Regions from separate parts of the Rhizobium sp. UGM030330-04 genome, predicted to be linked through region 2. Evidence: predicted binding sites of a transcription regulator. Region 2 holds the regulator's gene; each other region holds the start of a gene.
What was found. The regulator PhoB, encoded in region 2, activates phosphate uptake and scavenging genes when phosphate is short. The targets are predictions, from matches to a motif close to TGTCATNNANCTGTCAT.
Positions count from the first base shown of each region.

Region 1 (4,882 bases), 250 kb from region 2:
TGGCGGATGTGAAGGAGGCCGCAGAATGAGCGACGCACCGCTTCTGAAAGTCCGGGACGTTTCCAAATATTACGGCGACCGCGCCGGTTGCCGCAACGTCTCCTTCGAGCTTTATCCGGGCGAGGTTCTGGCCATTGTCGGCGAATCCGGTTCCGGCAAGACCACGCTTCTCAACTGCATTTCCACCCGGTTGATGCCAACGGCGGGCAGCGTGGAATATCGCATGCGCGACGGTTCGGTACGTGACCTTTACCACATGGGTGAGGCCGAACGGCGTTTCCTGATGCGCACCGACTGGGGCTTCGTGCACCAGAACCCGGCGGACGGGCTGCGAATGGCGGTTTCGGCCGGCGCCAATGTCGGTGAGCGGCTGATGGCCGTGGGCAACCGGCATTACGGCAACATAAGGCAATCGGCCAGCGAATGGCTGGAGCGGGTGGAAATCGGCACCGACCGTATCGACGACCAGCCGCGCGCCTTCTCCGGCGGCATGCGCCAGCGCCTGCAGATTGCCCGCAATCTCGTCACCTCACCGCGCCTCGTCTTCATGGATGAACCGACGGGCGGTCTCGATGTCTCGGTGCAGGCGCGCCTGCTCGATCTGGTCCGTGGTCTCGTCAATGATCTCGGCCTTGCCGTCGTCGTCGTTACCCATGATCTGGCCGTAGCGCGGCTGCTGTCCCATCGCATGATGGTGATGAAGGGCGGCGACGTCATCGAACACGGTCTCACCGACCGGGTGCTGGACGATCCGCGCGAACCCTACACGCAATTGCTTGTTTCCTCCATCTTGCAGGTTTGACGCTATGACGACGCCTCTTATCGTTTCGGAAGTCTTCAAAAGCTTCACTATGCATCTTCGCGACGGCATCGAGCTGCCCGTTGTCCGCGATGTCAATTTCTCCGTTTCGGGCGGCGAATGCGTCGTTCTCGGCGGCCCGTCAGGTATCGGCAAAAGCTCGATCCTGAAAATGCTCTATGGCAACTACGCCATCGACAGCGGGCAGATCCTCATCCGCCATCAGGGTGAGGTCATCGATATCGGCAATGCTTCGCCACGCACGATCCTCGATATCCGCCACCGCACCATCGGTTATGTCAGCCAGTTCCTGCGCACGGTGCCCCGTGTGGCGGCCATCGACGTGGTTGCCGAGCCGCTTCTGGCACGCAAGGTTGCCACTGGGGACGCGCGCGAACAGGCAGCCATGCTGCTTTCGAAACTCAACCTGCCGCGGGAATTGTGGTCTCTGCCGCCGGCGACCTTTTCGGGCGGTGAGCAACAGCGCGTCAACATCGCGCGCGGTTTCATCACCGATCACGCGATCCTGCTCCTCGACGAGCCAACCGCCTCGCTCGACGCCACCAACCGGCGCGTGGTGGTCGACATGATCAGGGAGAAAAAGGACAAGGGCACGGCGCTGCTCGGCATCTTCCACGACGAGGAGGTGCGCGAAGCCGTTGCCGACCGCATTCTCGACGTCTCGCAATTCTCCCCCCGGAAAGCAGCGGCATGAGTGTCAAGGTCGGTCTCGAACCCGTCATTCACGACACCGCCCGCGTCACCAATTCCTCGATCGGCCGCTACACCGAAATTTCGGAGCGCTGCCGCCTCGAGGAGGTTGAGATGGGCGACTACTCCTACGTCATGCAGGATGGCGCGATCTGGTGCGCCACTATCGGAAAATTCGTCAATATCGCCGCTTCCGTCCGCATCAATGCCACCAATCACCCGATGCAGCGGGCGACATTGCACCATTTCACCTATCGCGCCCGCAGCTACTGGGACGACGCCGAGGATGAAACGGATTTCTTCGCCGCCCGCCGCGCCAAGCGCGTGGTGATCGGCCACGATGTCTGGATCGGCCATGGCGCGACCCTCCTGCCCGGTGTGACGGTGGGGAACGGTGCGGTAATCGGGGCCGGGGCGGTCGTTTCCAAAGATGTTGCGCCCTATACCATCGTCGGCGGCGTGCCCGCCCGGCTGATCCGCGAGCGTTTTCCCTCAGAGCTTGGCAGGCGCATGGACAATCTGAATTGGTGGGATTGGGACCATGCAAGACTGCGCGGCGCGCTCGATGATTTCCGCACGCTCGCCGCCGAGGATTTCGTGGCGAAATATGGCGGGTGAATTCCGCTCATACCAAAGCAATTGCAGTCCCGGGGCCATGTCCCGGGATTTCTGTTTGTCGGCTCCTGATAACCAGGCGGAATTTGCTGCTCATGACACGCTTGACGAAAGGTTTGTCGGCGAACGCCAGAGTGTCGTATCTGCGAATTCTGTAATATTTTCTTCATTAAACTGACACGCGCAGTTCATGGACCGCTGTTAGGTCGAACCCCGTCATAAGAAGATTGGACGGGGAAATGAGCTTTCACCTGAAGCAAGTCACGCGCCGTTTCGGCAACCACACTGCGGTCGATGCCGTGAATGTCGAGATACCGCAGGGTCAGATGGTCGGCGTGATCGGACGCTCGGGCGCTGGCAAATCAACGCTGCTGCGCATGATCAACCGCCTCGTCGATCCGTCTTCGGGTTCCATTCATTTCAACGATACGGAAGTATCGGCGCTGAAGGGTGCTGCGTTGCGCAACTGGCAGCGTGACTGCGCCATGATCTTCCAGCAGTTCAATCTGGTACCGCGTCTCGACGTGCTTACCAATGTCATGCTCGGCCGCCTCAACCACCGTTCGACGGCGCTCAGCCTGTTCAACATCTTCACCAATGACGAGCGCCTGATGGCGATCGCCGCGCTGGAGCGCCTCGGCATCGAGCATGTGGCCATGCAGGCGGCCGGCACGCTTTCCGGCGGCCAGCAGCAGCGCGTCGCCATTGCCCGCGCGCTGATGCAGTCTCCGAAGATGGTTCTGGCCGATGAGCCGATCGCATCGCTCGATCCCCTCAATGCCAAGATCGTGATGGACGCCCTGCGCGACATCAACGAACGCGAAGGCATTACCGTCATCACCAATCTGCACACGCTGGATACGGCGCGCAATTATTGCGAACGCATCATCGGCATGTCACAGGGCCGCGTCGTTTTCGACGGAACACCGGCGGAGCTGACCGCTGCGGCCGTCACGGAGATTTACGGAACCGATTCGCAAGGCTCCGGCATCGACGAGACCATGACCTCGACCAGCATCAATATTCCCGGCGCGCAGCTTGCCGCGCGTCCGGTGCAGCAATCTGCCGGTCCCGAACCGCTCGCTCTCGCCGGGCTCTGAGGAACCGCTCAGCATCGTTTGCGCCCGCGTCAAGGGCCGACATCTCACAACAAACTCCGGCTCGCCGGGAAACAGGAGAAAGTCCATGTTGAAGAAAGTCCTTCTTTCGGCAGTCGCCCTTGGCGTTCTGGCCGGTTCCGCCATGGCTCAGGACGTCAAGGTTCTGCGCATCGGTCTCGACGGCTCCGAAAACGAAGCCGACCAGATCCGCAACACCAAGTGCGTTGCCGATGGCCTCAAGGCTGCGACCGGCGTTTCCGAAGTTCAGGTTTTCCCGTCGCCGGACTATAACGGCGTCATCCAGGGCCTGCTCGGCGGCACCATCGACATCGCTTCCATGGGCGCCTCCTCCTACGCCAAGATCGCTCTTGCCGATCCGAAGGCCGTCGACCCGATCCTGACCACGGCCGGCGCCGACGGTTCGACCGGTTATTACACGATCATGGTTGCCCGCAAGGACAGCGGCATCAAGACGCTGGCTGACGCCAAGGGCAAGAAGATCGGCTTTGCCGACCCTGACTCCACCTCGGGCTTCCTCGTTCCGAACGTCGCCATCCCGAAGGAAACCGGCGTTCCGGTCAAGGAATACTTCTCCGAAACCGGTTTCGGCGGCGGCCATGAGAACCTCGTTCTCGCCGTTCTCGACAAGAAGTTCGACGTCGGCACCACCTTCGGTTCGGGCGTCGGCAAGTGGGAAGAAGGCTACACGGCCGGCAACCTCTACCAGATGGTCAAGAAGGGCAACCTCGACATGGACGATATCGTCGAAGTCTGGAAGTCGCCGCTGATCCCGAACGGCCCGCTCATGGTCACCAACAAGCTCGGCGACGCCATGAAGCAGAAGGTCGAAGACTTCTTCATGGAACTGCCGAAGAAGGACCTCGCATGCTTCCAGGGCTTCACCCAGGGCAAGAACACCGCCTACATCAAGGTCGATCCGTCCTTCTACCAGACGATCATCGACGCCCGTAAGTCCGTTATCGGCGGCTGATCCTGAGATCATAACCGAAAGCGGCGGTGCCTTGCGGCGCCGCCGCTTTTGCCAATAAAGGAAAAAGCGGCATGGCGACCACACTGCACCATGGCACCCTCTCGCCCGAGGGATTGAGCGCATCGTCCCGGACGGTCATGCGCCATTATCAACAGCAGCTTGCGACACGGCGGATCTACACCGTCATTTCGCTCGTGATCTTCCTCGTCATTCTCGCCGCTTCACTGAATTTCGCCAATGCGGCCAATTCGGGCAAGTTCTTCGAGCGCCTGCCCTATTTCTTCGATTTCATGAAGACCTTCGTGCCGGACAGTCCGCTGGAAATTTTTCGGGCGATGTTCGACCTGCCATCGCCCTATGCGAACGGCTCGCTGAAATACAACTATGTCGCGGATCGCGTTTACATCACCGATGGCTTCTACATCCCGCATTTCATTTACCAGCTGATCATCACGCTCAACATCGCGCTGGTTTCGACAATCATCGGCACCGGCTTCGCCTTCGTGCTCTGCTTCTTCGCCTCCACCAACCTCGTCGGCGCCGGCCTCGTGCGCTGGGTGGTGCGCCGGGTGATGGAAGTGCTGCGTGCCTTTCCTGAAATCGTCGTCGCCGGTTTGCTGACCGCCATTCTCTCGATCGGTCCGATTGCGGCGATCATCGCGATTT
Region 1 covers NZ_QKML01000001.1:471,045-475,926, forward strand. The annotation lists gene N434_RS02365 (alpha-D-ribose 1-methylphosphonate 5-phosphate C-P-lyase PhnJ) at 1-29, shown strand, start outside; gene phnK (phosphonate C-P lyase system protein PhnK) at 26-802, shown strand; gene phnL (phosphonate C-P lyase system protein PhnL) at 807-1,514, shown strand; gene N434_RS02380 (transferase hexapeptide repeat family protein) at 1,511-2,128, shown strand; gene phnC (phosphonate ABC transporter ATP-binding protein) at 2,365-3,225, shown strand; gene phnD (phosphonate ABC transporter substrate-binding protein) at 3,311-4,216, shown strand; gene phnE (phosphonate ABC transporter, permease protein PhnE) at 4,288-4,882, shown strand, end outside.
Region 1: a site for PhoB is predicted at 2,279-2,295, ahead of phnC (phosphonate ABC transporter ATP-binding protein). Genes of this name have one in related genera too.

Region 2 (4,882 bases):
TGTGAGGGAAGCGGCAGCCGCTTCCACACGCGCCAGCCCTTCACGGGCCTCTTCAGCCGTGGTGACGAGCGGCGGCAGAAGGCGGATAACGTTGTCACCCGCCGGCACGCCAAGCAGGTGCTCCGCGCGCATGGCCTGCAGCAGTTCGCCCGAGGGCACCTTGGCCTTGATGCCGAGAAGCAGGCCTTCGCCACGGATTTCCTCGATCACGTCAGGATAACGATCCTTCAGCGAAGCCAGGCCCTGGCGGAAGACCAGCGCGACATCCCGGACCTTTTCCAGAAAGCCCTCGGAGAGAACGACGTCCAGCACGGCGTTGCCAACCGCCATGGCGAGCGGATTGCCGCCATAGGTGGTGCCATGCACACCGGCCGTCATGCCGGAAGCGGCCTCCGCCGTCGCCAGACACGCACCGAGCGGAAAACCGCCGCCGATACCCTTGGCAACCGCCATGATATCGGGCGCGACGCCCGTCTGTTCATAAGCAAACAGCTTGCCCGTGCGGCCAACGCCCGTCTGGACCTCATCGAAGATCAGCAGCAGACCGTGCTCGTCGCACAATCCGCGCAGGAGTTGCAGGAATTCCTTGCTGGGCGCGCGAATGCCGCCCTCGCCCTGAATGGGCTCGATCAAAAGCGCCGCCGTCTCGTCCGTGATGGCCGCCTTCAGCGCGTCGACATCGGCGAAGGGAACCTGATCGAAACCTTCAACCTTGGGGCCGAAACCTTCCAGATATTTCTGCTGGCCGCCGGCAGCGATGGTCGCCAGCGTGCGGCCATGGAAGGCGCCTTCGAAGGTGACGATACGGAATTTTTCCGGATGGCCCTTTGAATAATGATAACGGCGCGCGGTCTTGATGGCACATTCCAGCGCTTCCGCACCGGAATTGGTGAAGAAGACCTTGTCCGCGAACGTTGCTTCCGTCAGCCGCCTAGCGAGCTTTTCCTGCCCCGGCACTTCATAGAGGTTCGAAACATGCCAGACCTTCTCGGCCTGCGTCTTGATCGCCTCCACGAGATGCGGATGGGCGTGGCCCAGCGAGTTGACCGCGACGCCTGCCGCAAAATCCAGATATCGCTCGCCGCTTTCCGTGAACAGCCAGACGCCTTCGCCGCGCTCGAAACGCAGGGGGGCTCTTGCAAATGTATCGAACAATGGCGCGGCGGCTTCGGCCATGGCTGTATCACTCCTTGCGCGGATGCGCTGTCAGACGGTTGTCAATAGGCTTCGAGGGTTATCCCTCGCCTGAAAATCAAAAATGCCGCCTTGCGGCGGCAGGGGCACTATTGTCACTTCGCTTGCCGATGTCAACAAAAGTCCGCGTTTCCCGGGCTTCTCAAGCATTAGTATGTGGCCGCAGCCGAGCCCCAAGGTGTTGCCTTTCAGACTCAACTCGCCAGCAAGTTGGGGAAAACCGGAAAATCGATTCCAGATGATTCCCGCGACTCTTGCCACGGAGTCGGGCTGGCACTAGGTTAATCGCTAATTACTAGACTGCATTGCGGCGGAACTAGTCACCTAAAATCCGGCGGAAACCACGCTCGCGGCATGTCTCGCGAGACGGAGAGGGATTCTGTCGAAATATACGCGACAAGCGGAGAAGCGGCATGAACTGGACAGACGAGCGGGTCGAGAAACTCAAGAAATTGTGGGCCGAAGGACTGAGCGCCAGCCAGATAGCAGCACAGCTGGGCGGCGTCAGCCGCAACGCCGTGATCGGCAAGGTGCATCGCCTCAACCTGCCGGGACGCGTCAAGGCTGGCGGCCCGGTCACGTCGGCGCGCTCCGCGCCTAAGCGCACCGCCGCCCCTGCCCCGCGCGCAACGAATTTCGCGGCTCGCGTCAGCGCGGCACCGGCACGGGCTCTGAACCGCTCGAACGCGGCAACGGCTCTCCATGAGGAGATCGACATCGAGACCGCTGAAGTTCTCGATTACGCTCCCTCCAGAAACGTCGTTACGCCGATTTCCCGCCGCCTGACGCTGACGGAACTGACGGAGCGCACCTGCAAATGGCCGGTTGGCGATCCGCTGAAGGATGATTTCCATTTCTGCGGTTGTGAAGCGCTGGAATCTTCGCCCTATTGCAAGTTCCATGCGAAACTCGCCTACCAGCCGGTGAGCGAGCGCCGCAAGGCTTGAGTGTTGCGGCACGCATTCAGCACTCAAAAACTACGGGCCTTCGGGCCCGTTTTTTTATGGCAAAGGCAGGCCCGTTCCGGGGAGCGATGCACCAATGGAGTACCGGCCCTTTCCTCCATCGCCGTCAGACATCGCGCCACAATCCGGATATCAACCGGTCGTCGATCGTGCGCTCCGAAGATTGAGATGCCGCTTTCGAGAAAAGTCCAAAATCGAAAGGCCCGACACCGCAATGGTATCGGGCCTTTCAATTTTGGGCGAATGTATCCTGACCGAGGCCTTCAGTTCGGCTGCGGTCAGGCTTCCATGGAATATCCGGCACCGCGCACGGTGCGGATGACATCCTGCATATGCGAAAAATTGAGTGCCTTGCGCAGACGGCCGACATGCACGTCGACAGTGCGTTCATCGACATAGATATCGTGACCCCAGACGCCATCCAGCAGTTGCGAGCGGGAAAACACTCGGCCCGGAGAGGTCATCAGGAATTCCAGCAGGCGGAATTCCGTCGGGCCGAGGCGCACTTCGCGGCTTTTGCGATGAACGCGATGGGTTTCGCGATCCAGCTCAATATCGCCGCATTTCAGCACCGATGAGAGAACCTCGGGGCGAGCCCGACGCAGCATCGCCTTGACGCGGGCCATGAGCTCCGGCGTCGAGAACGGCTTCACGACATAATCGTCCGCACCGGTGGCAAGACCGCGAACGCGCTCGCTTTCTTCACCGCGCGCCGTCAGCATGATGATGGGCAGCCGCTCGGTTTCCGGCCGCATTCTCAGCCGCCGGCACAGTTCGATGCCGGAAACCCCGGGCAGCATCCAATCCAGGATGAGCAGATCAGGAATACGTTCCTGCAGCCGGATTTCCGCTTCGTCTCCACGGGGTATCGTGTCGACGTCGTATCCCTCAGCCTCGAGATTGTAACGAAGCAGGACGCTCAGCGCTTCCTCGTCTTCCACAACTGCAATCTTGGGCACCATATACTAACTCCACAAGCTTCTGCTTGTCTGTTACTCGGTCACCGAACCGAGCGTGTTGGAACTGTCGTCCTTCGGACGCTCTCCCTCCGGCTGACTGCCGGTGGTCATGTAATAAATCGTCTCGGCGATATTGGTGGCATGGTCGCCGATACGCTCGATGTTCTTGGCGCAGAACAGGAGATGCGTGCAGGTGGTGATGTTGCGCGGATCTTCCATCATGTAGGTCAGAAGCTCGCGGAAGAGCGACGTATACATGGCGTCGATTTCTTCATCACGCTCGCGAATGGCATTGGCCTTCTCGGCGGAACGTGTCGAATAGACGTCGAGCACTTCCTTGAGCTGCACCAGCGCCAGTTCGGACAGGTGTTCGATGCCGCGAGCAAGCTTGCGCGGCACGCCGGTGCCGGCAACCGCGATCACCCGCTTGGCGGTGTTCTTGCCGAGGTCGCCAACACGCTCGAGATCACCGGCGATACGCAGGGTGCCGATGATTTCGCGAAGATCGGCCGCAACGGGCTGTCTTCTGGCGATGGTGACGATGGCCTTGTCGCCGATCTCACGCTCGGAATGGTCGAGGATCGTGTCATCGGAAATGACTTTCTGCGCCAGGGCAGCATCGGAATTGACGAGCGCGCGCACCGCATCTGCGCACATCTGCTCGGCCAGACCGCCCATTTCGGCGATGCGGCGGGTCAGGAACTTCAATTCCTCGTCATAGGCGGACAGAATATGCGAATGGGTCGTTGTCTGTGTCACGGTCTGATCCTCCGGCTTGGCCTTCATGCACGTGCACACCAGCGGGCACGGCAGAGGCACCAGTCTTGTTCGGTTTCGATAAAGCGCCGGCCGGAAATCAGCCGAAGCGGCCCATGATGTAGTCCTGCGTGCGCTGGTCATCCGGATTGGTGAACATCTTGTCCGTTTCGTTTTCCTCGACAAGATGACCAAGGTGGAACATGGCTGTGCGCTGGGAAACACGCGCTGCCTGCTGCATGGAGTGCGTGACGATGACAATCGTATAGTTGGCGCGCAGTTCGTGGATGAGCTCCTCGACCTTGGCGGTCGCGATCGGATCGAGCGCCGAGCAGGGCTCGTCCATCAGGATCACTTCCGGGCTGACGGCAACCGCGCGTGCGATGCAAAGGCGCTGCTGCTGGCCACCGGAAAGGCCGGTGCCGGACTCCTGGAGACGATCCTTGACCTCGTTCCACAGGCCGGCCTTCTGCAGGCTGTGTTCGACGATCTGATCCATATCCGCCTTGTTGCGGGCCAGACCATGGATGCGCGGGCCGTAGGAGATGTTCTCGTAAATCGACTTCGGAAACGGGTTCGGCTTCTGGAACACCATGCCGACGCGCGCGCGCAGCTCAACCACATCGATCGCCTGGTCGTAGATATCGTCGGTGTCGAGCGTGATCTTGCCAGTGACCCGGCAGCCATCGATCGTGTCGTTCATGCGATTGAGCGTCCGAAGGAATGTGGACTTGCCGCAACCGGACGGGCCGATCAGCGCGGTCACCGTGTTTTCGCGGACGTTGAGGTTCACGTCGTAAAGCGCACGCTTCTCGCCGTAATAAACCGAAACATCCTTGCCGATCATCTTGTATGAAACTTCATTCATTTTCTTGTCCAGCGCCTTTTCAACTGCTGCTTCCGACAACATGTTCATTGCTCAATCTCCCTCTACCAGCGCCGTTCAAAGCGGCGACGCAACAGGATTGCGCCAACATTCATGACGATGAGGAACAAAAGCAGGATGAT
Region 2 covers NZ_QKML01000001.1:222,788-227,669, forward strand. The annotation lists gene N434_RS01110 (aspartate aminotransferase family protein) at 1-1,176, opposite strand, end outside; gene N434_RS01120 (GcrA family cell cycle regulator) at 1,608-2,141, shown strand; gene phoB (phosphate regulon transcriptional regulator PhoB) at 2,438-3,121, opposite strand; gene phoU (phosphate signaling complex protein PhoU) at 3,152-3,877, opposite strand; gene pstB (phosphate ABC transporter ATP-binding protein PstB) at 3,975-4,790, opposite strand; gene pstA (phosphate ABC transporter permease PstA) at 4,805-4,882, opposite strand, start outside.

Region 3 (4,882 bases), on a different contig from region 2:
GACAAGCCCAAGGATGGCGGCAGAGCTTCCCCCTGCCGCCAGCAGCAGAACGGCCGAAGCCCTCAAAGAACCAGACGGAACTTCGCGAAACCTTCCGCGCCGTCACCGGCATCCTCGATTTTCGCGCCCTTGATATCCGCCGCATAGTGGCGGCCCTTGGGGCCAGTCTCGAAGATTGCCGTGGTATTGGCAACCGGTGCGAACGACCAGTTGGCATCCGCCGAAGGGTTGATGGTGCCCTGGTCGACGATATAGCGTACGATCACGTCGCGGTTGGTGTCGGGGGCCACGAAGATCACCTTGTCGGCGGCGATATCCGGGAACTTGCCACCACCGCCGGCGCGGTAATTATTGGTGGCTACCACGAATTTCTGCTCGGGATCGATCGGTTTGCCTTCAAATTGCAGATTGACGATGCGGTTGCTGTCGGGATTGACGGCATTGCCGTCCTTGTCGAATTTCGCCGGTTTGGAAATATCGATCTGATAGGTGACGCCGTCGATGACATCGAAATTATAGGACGGGAAATCGGCGTTCAGCAGCGGCGCGTCCTTCGCACCGGCCTCGACCGTATTGAACATGCCGGCCGACATTTCCAGCCAGTTCTTCACCTGCGCGCCGTTGATCAGCACCGCCTGCACCGTGTTGGGGTAGAGGTAAAGATCGGCGACGTTCTTGATGGCGATGTCACCGGCGGGGACATCGGTATAATAATCCGCTCCGCCGCGACCGCCGGACTTGAAGGGCGCCGCCGCCGAAAGCACCGGCAGGTCCTTGTATTGTCCTTCCTTCAGCATGTCCTTGATGTACCAGGTCTGGGCATTGGAGACGATCTGCACGGAAGGATCGTCGGCCACCAGCGCGAAATAGGAATAGAGCGGCGCGGATGTCTTGCCGACGGGGCGGCGCACATAGGCAAGGGCTGCCTCGTGATCGGCCTTGGCGGCGGCGAGCACCTCTGCCTTGTCGGTGAAATCGGCGACGATCTTGCGGTTTTCGTCGCGGTGATAGATCGGCCGGGCTTCGGAGGTGAAATCGACGATCTTCCAGCTCTTGCCATCCTTTTCGAGCAGCAGGTCGATGAGGCCCATATGCGAGCCCCAGAAACCGGCCATGACCGCCGGCTTGCCCATCAGCGTGCCCTTGACGGCATCCGCACCCTCGATGCCGTCCCAGGTCTTCGGACCGGGGAAGACGAGATGCTGGTGGCCGGTGAAGATGGCGTCGATGCCTTCGACACCTGCCAGATAAAGCGAAGCGTTTTCCATGCGCTCGGTCTGGCCCTTGCCGTCGATACCGGAATGGGAGAGGGCGATGACGATATCGGCGCCTTCTTCCTTCATGACAGGCACCCATGCTTTCGCCGCCTCGACGATGTCACGGGTCTGTGCCTTGCCTTCGAGGTTCTTGGAATCCCACATCATGATCTGCGGCGGCACGAAGCCGATAATGCCGACCTTGACCGGGCTCGTCACGCCACCGCCGTCGCGGATCTGCTTTTCCAGAATGACGTAGGGCTTGAAGAACAGCTCGTCGTTTTTCGGATCGGAAGCCAGCTGACCCTTGGTGAGGTTGGCGCAGACGTAAGGGAAACCGGCGCCGGCCAGCGTGTTCGACATGTAGTCGAGGCCGTAATTGAATTCGTGGTTGCCGAGCGTGCCGCAATCATAACCCAGCACGTTCATGGCGTTGATGACGGGGTGCTTGTCGCCGGCCTTCATGCCGCGCTCATAGGCTATATAGTCGCCGAGCGGATTGCCCTGCAGGAAGTCGCCATTATCCACCAGCATCGAGTTTCCGGCTTCGGCGCGGATCTTGTCGATGATCGAGGCCGTGCGCGAAAGCCCCATCGTGTCGTTCGGCTTGTCGGCATAATAATCATAGGGAAAGACGTGAACATGGATATCAGTCGTTTCCATGATGCGCAGATGCGCCTGATTGGCGGCGGCGCGGGCGGCGAAGGGATGCAGCATCACCAGCGCCGAGGAGGCCGCAATGCCGCCGAGAAGCGAACGGCGGGTGATAGGGTGGAGAGCGAGAAGCGACGACATGGGAACTCCTTGGGATGAAGCTTGCGCTGTCATGGAAAGCGACAGGGTAGAAGCAATCGCCGAGGAGTCCATCACCAAAATGACAGGGCGGTGACAGACGGACCCGTTTTCAACCGTTTGATAAATTTTTTGTCATTGCAGCACGGCGCGCAGGTTGCCATTGCGGGAATGCGCTCCGTTCGGCCGGCGCATTCCGGTTATCGGCACTTGTCGGATCAGCGGGCGAGCGTCGGTTTCACTTCCTCGTGGAAGAAGCGGAAATAGGAGGAGAGCTGCGCCAACGTGTTGGTGGAAAGCTTCAGCTGCAGGCCGAGACGGTTCTGGTGCTGCCACTGCACGACGCCTTCGATGAAGCCCAGATCCTCGCTCTGCACCTTGACCCGGCTACCCTTGGCAGCCGCGAAAGGCCCGTCCAGCTCGAGTGCCATCCCCGTCGCGGAAAGATCGACGACGCGGCCTCTGGTCGACTGGCTGAAATAGTGCACGGTCGCGAAGATTCTCGTCTTGCTGCGCGGTGCGCTGCGGGTCGCCATGTTGAGGTTGTTTGTCATTTTGCTGCTCAAATAAATTGTTTCCGATAGCTGCATCATGGTGCGGAAAGCTTGAGAGCCGTTTAGTGCTTTGCTTAAAATTGCAGATAATAGCCGATTATTCTGTGTCGATACGGCACTGATAGCAATTGTTGCGGGCAGAACGCACATGCACATAGGCAACATCCGCGCGTTCGAGAAGGTGCCGTGCGCGTGACACGATTTCGCCCGTCGCCGTCACCGCGCCGGTGCCGTAAACGATGCGGTCGTCGGCGCCATATCCGCGGATGATGTAATCCGGGCTGTTCAGCATCGGTGGAACGGTCTGCGTTTGCGGATAGCGCGCGCAGGCATCTGCATGCAGAAATATGGGCCCCGTTTCCGCATAGGGTTGCAGCGAAGGAAAGGGCCGGTAGGCGAGGATCAGCATTCTTTCCCCTTCACCGATCTGTGAAAGACAATGGCGGCAGGGCATGCCGCCCGGTGAAACGGCCTGTTCCGGCGGGTTGCCATAGGCGTCGGGCGCTCCCGCCCGGAAGGCCTCGGCTTCGTTAGCCGGCATTGCAGTAAAGACGAGATTGGCCATGACAGGCTCCTTCCGGTTCGGGATCGGCGTTGCTTGTTTGCAGCTATGATCCCGAAATGGAGCACTATCCACCCGATTCTTGACAGGCGATGCAACCAGCCCATTGCGTCATTCGTTAGCTTCGGGAATCAGTGACGCTCCTCGTTTCCGGAAGGTCTGATTTTATGTTGCGTCGTTTTCTGGCCGCCGTTCCGCTGGCTTTCGTTTCGTTGACGGCTCCGATCGAGGCGAAGGCACAGCTTGCCTCCGGTCTTGATGGCCTGTCCGACGACCAGCTGCAGCAGGCGGTCAATTTCGTCATCGGCAACGCGATCTTCTCGCTCTATCACGAGGGCGCGCGCATGCTGATTTCGGATTTCGGCACGCCGCATACCGGCAGCGCGCAGGCCCCGGCCGACCAGCTGGCGGGCACGCTCATCCTTCAGGCCAATGAGGAGTGGCTCGATACCGCGCTCGTCAACGCCACAGACAGCTGGTATCTGGCGCGGGAAGCAGAGACCTTGCCCGAGCACGAAGCACCGGTCTTTTCCGCGCTGGTGCCGGACAGGAGCCGCGACCGCAACATGGCCTGCCTGATGGTCGGCCGCGACAAGGACGGTTATGGCGATCTGGCCGCCATGATGGGGCTGGACAACGCACAATTCGGCAAATGCGCTGCCGCCTATCCGGGCGTTGCTTCGGCCTGGGAGAATTTTCTCGCGCCTTACCGCAGCCAGGCGTCGTCCAAATTCACCATCAGTTACGTGCCGCCGCGCGATCCCGAGCTTGAACCCTATGCCATCATGGTCAGGGAATCGAAGGTCCTCGATCTCATCAGCCGCAGCTTCGGCGCTTATGCCCTGAAGGGGGACGTCAAGTTGACGGCCAAATCCTGCGGCCGTCCCGATGTCTACTGGTCGGCGGAAAAGCGCGAAATTACCTATTGCTACGAGCTCGGCAAGTTTCAGGCGGAACTGATTGCCGATCACCTGCTGAACACCGTCACGGAAGACAAAGGTGCCGCCGGCGGGCAAATCCCGACAGCCGCCGTTAATCTGGAACGGGAAATCTGAGGCCGGTCGCCCGACGCTGGTGATCTGCCTCCTGAAATGGGAGGAGAGTGCCATGCCGAAGGTTGTCGTTCGCAATTTCGCCATTTCGCTTGACGGATATGGCGCAGGACCGGACCAAAGCCTGCAGAACCCGTTGGGTGTGAACGGCGAAGAGCTGCACGAATGGGCCTTCAAGACCCGCACCTTTCACCGCATGTTCGGCAAGGACGGCGGTTCGACTGGCACGGACGAGGATTTTTCCGAAAAGAGCTTCGAGAATATCGGCGCGTGGATTCTGGGGCGTAATATGTTCGGTCCGGTGCGCGGCGCATGGCCGGATGAAAGCTGGAAGGGCTGGTGGGGTGAGGAGCCGCCCTATCACGTTCCGGTTTTCGTCCTGACGCATCATGCGCGCCCGTCCTTCACCATGAAGGGCGGCACCGTGTTTCATTTCGTCACCGACGGCATCGAGGCGGCCCTCGACAGGGCGCTGGCGGCGGCGAACGGCAAGGATGTCCGTATCGGCGGCGGCGTTTCCACCATCCGGCAATATATGGCGGCGGGCATGATCGATGAGTTGCACCTGGCGCTCGCGCCGGTTTTTCTCGGCAAGGGGGAGCTGCTTTTCGAAGGGCTGGACTTGCCCGCGCTCGGTTACCGCTGCACGGGAACGGTGGCGGGCGA
Region 3 covers NZ_QKML01000010.1:45,498-50,379, reverse strand. The annotation lists gene N434_RS16110 (bifunctional 2',3'-cyclic-nucleotide 2'-phosphodiesterase/3'-nucleotidase) at 63-2,051, opposite strand; gene N434_RS16105 (PilZ domain-containing protein) at 2,267-2,602, opposite strand; gene N434_RS16100 (DUF1203 domain-containing protein) at 2,700-3,167, opposite strand; gene N434_RS16095 (DUF4344 domain-containing metallopeptidase) at 3,332-4,219, shown strand; gene N434_RS16090 (dihydrofolate reductase family protein) at 4,272-4,882, shown strand, end outside.
Region 3: a site for PhoB is predicted at 2,131-2,147, ahead of N434_RS16110 (bifunctional 2',3'-cyclic-nucleotide 2'-phosphodiesterase/3'-nucleotidase). Genes of this name have one in related genera too.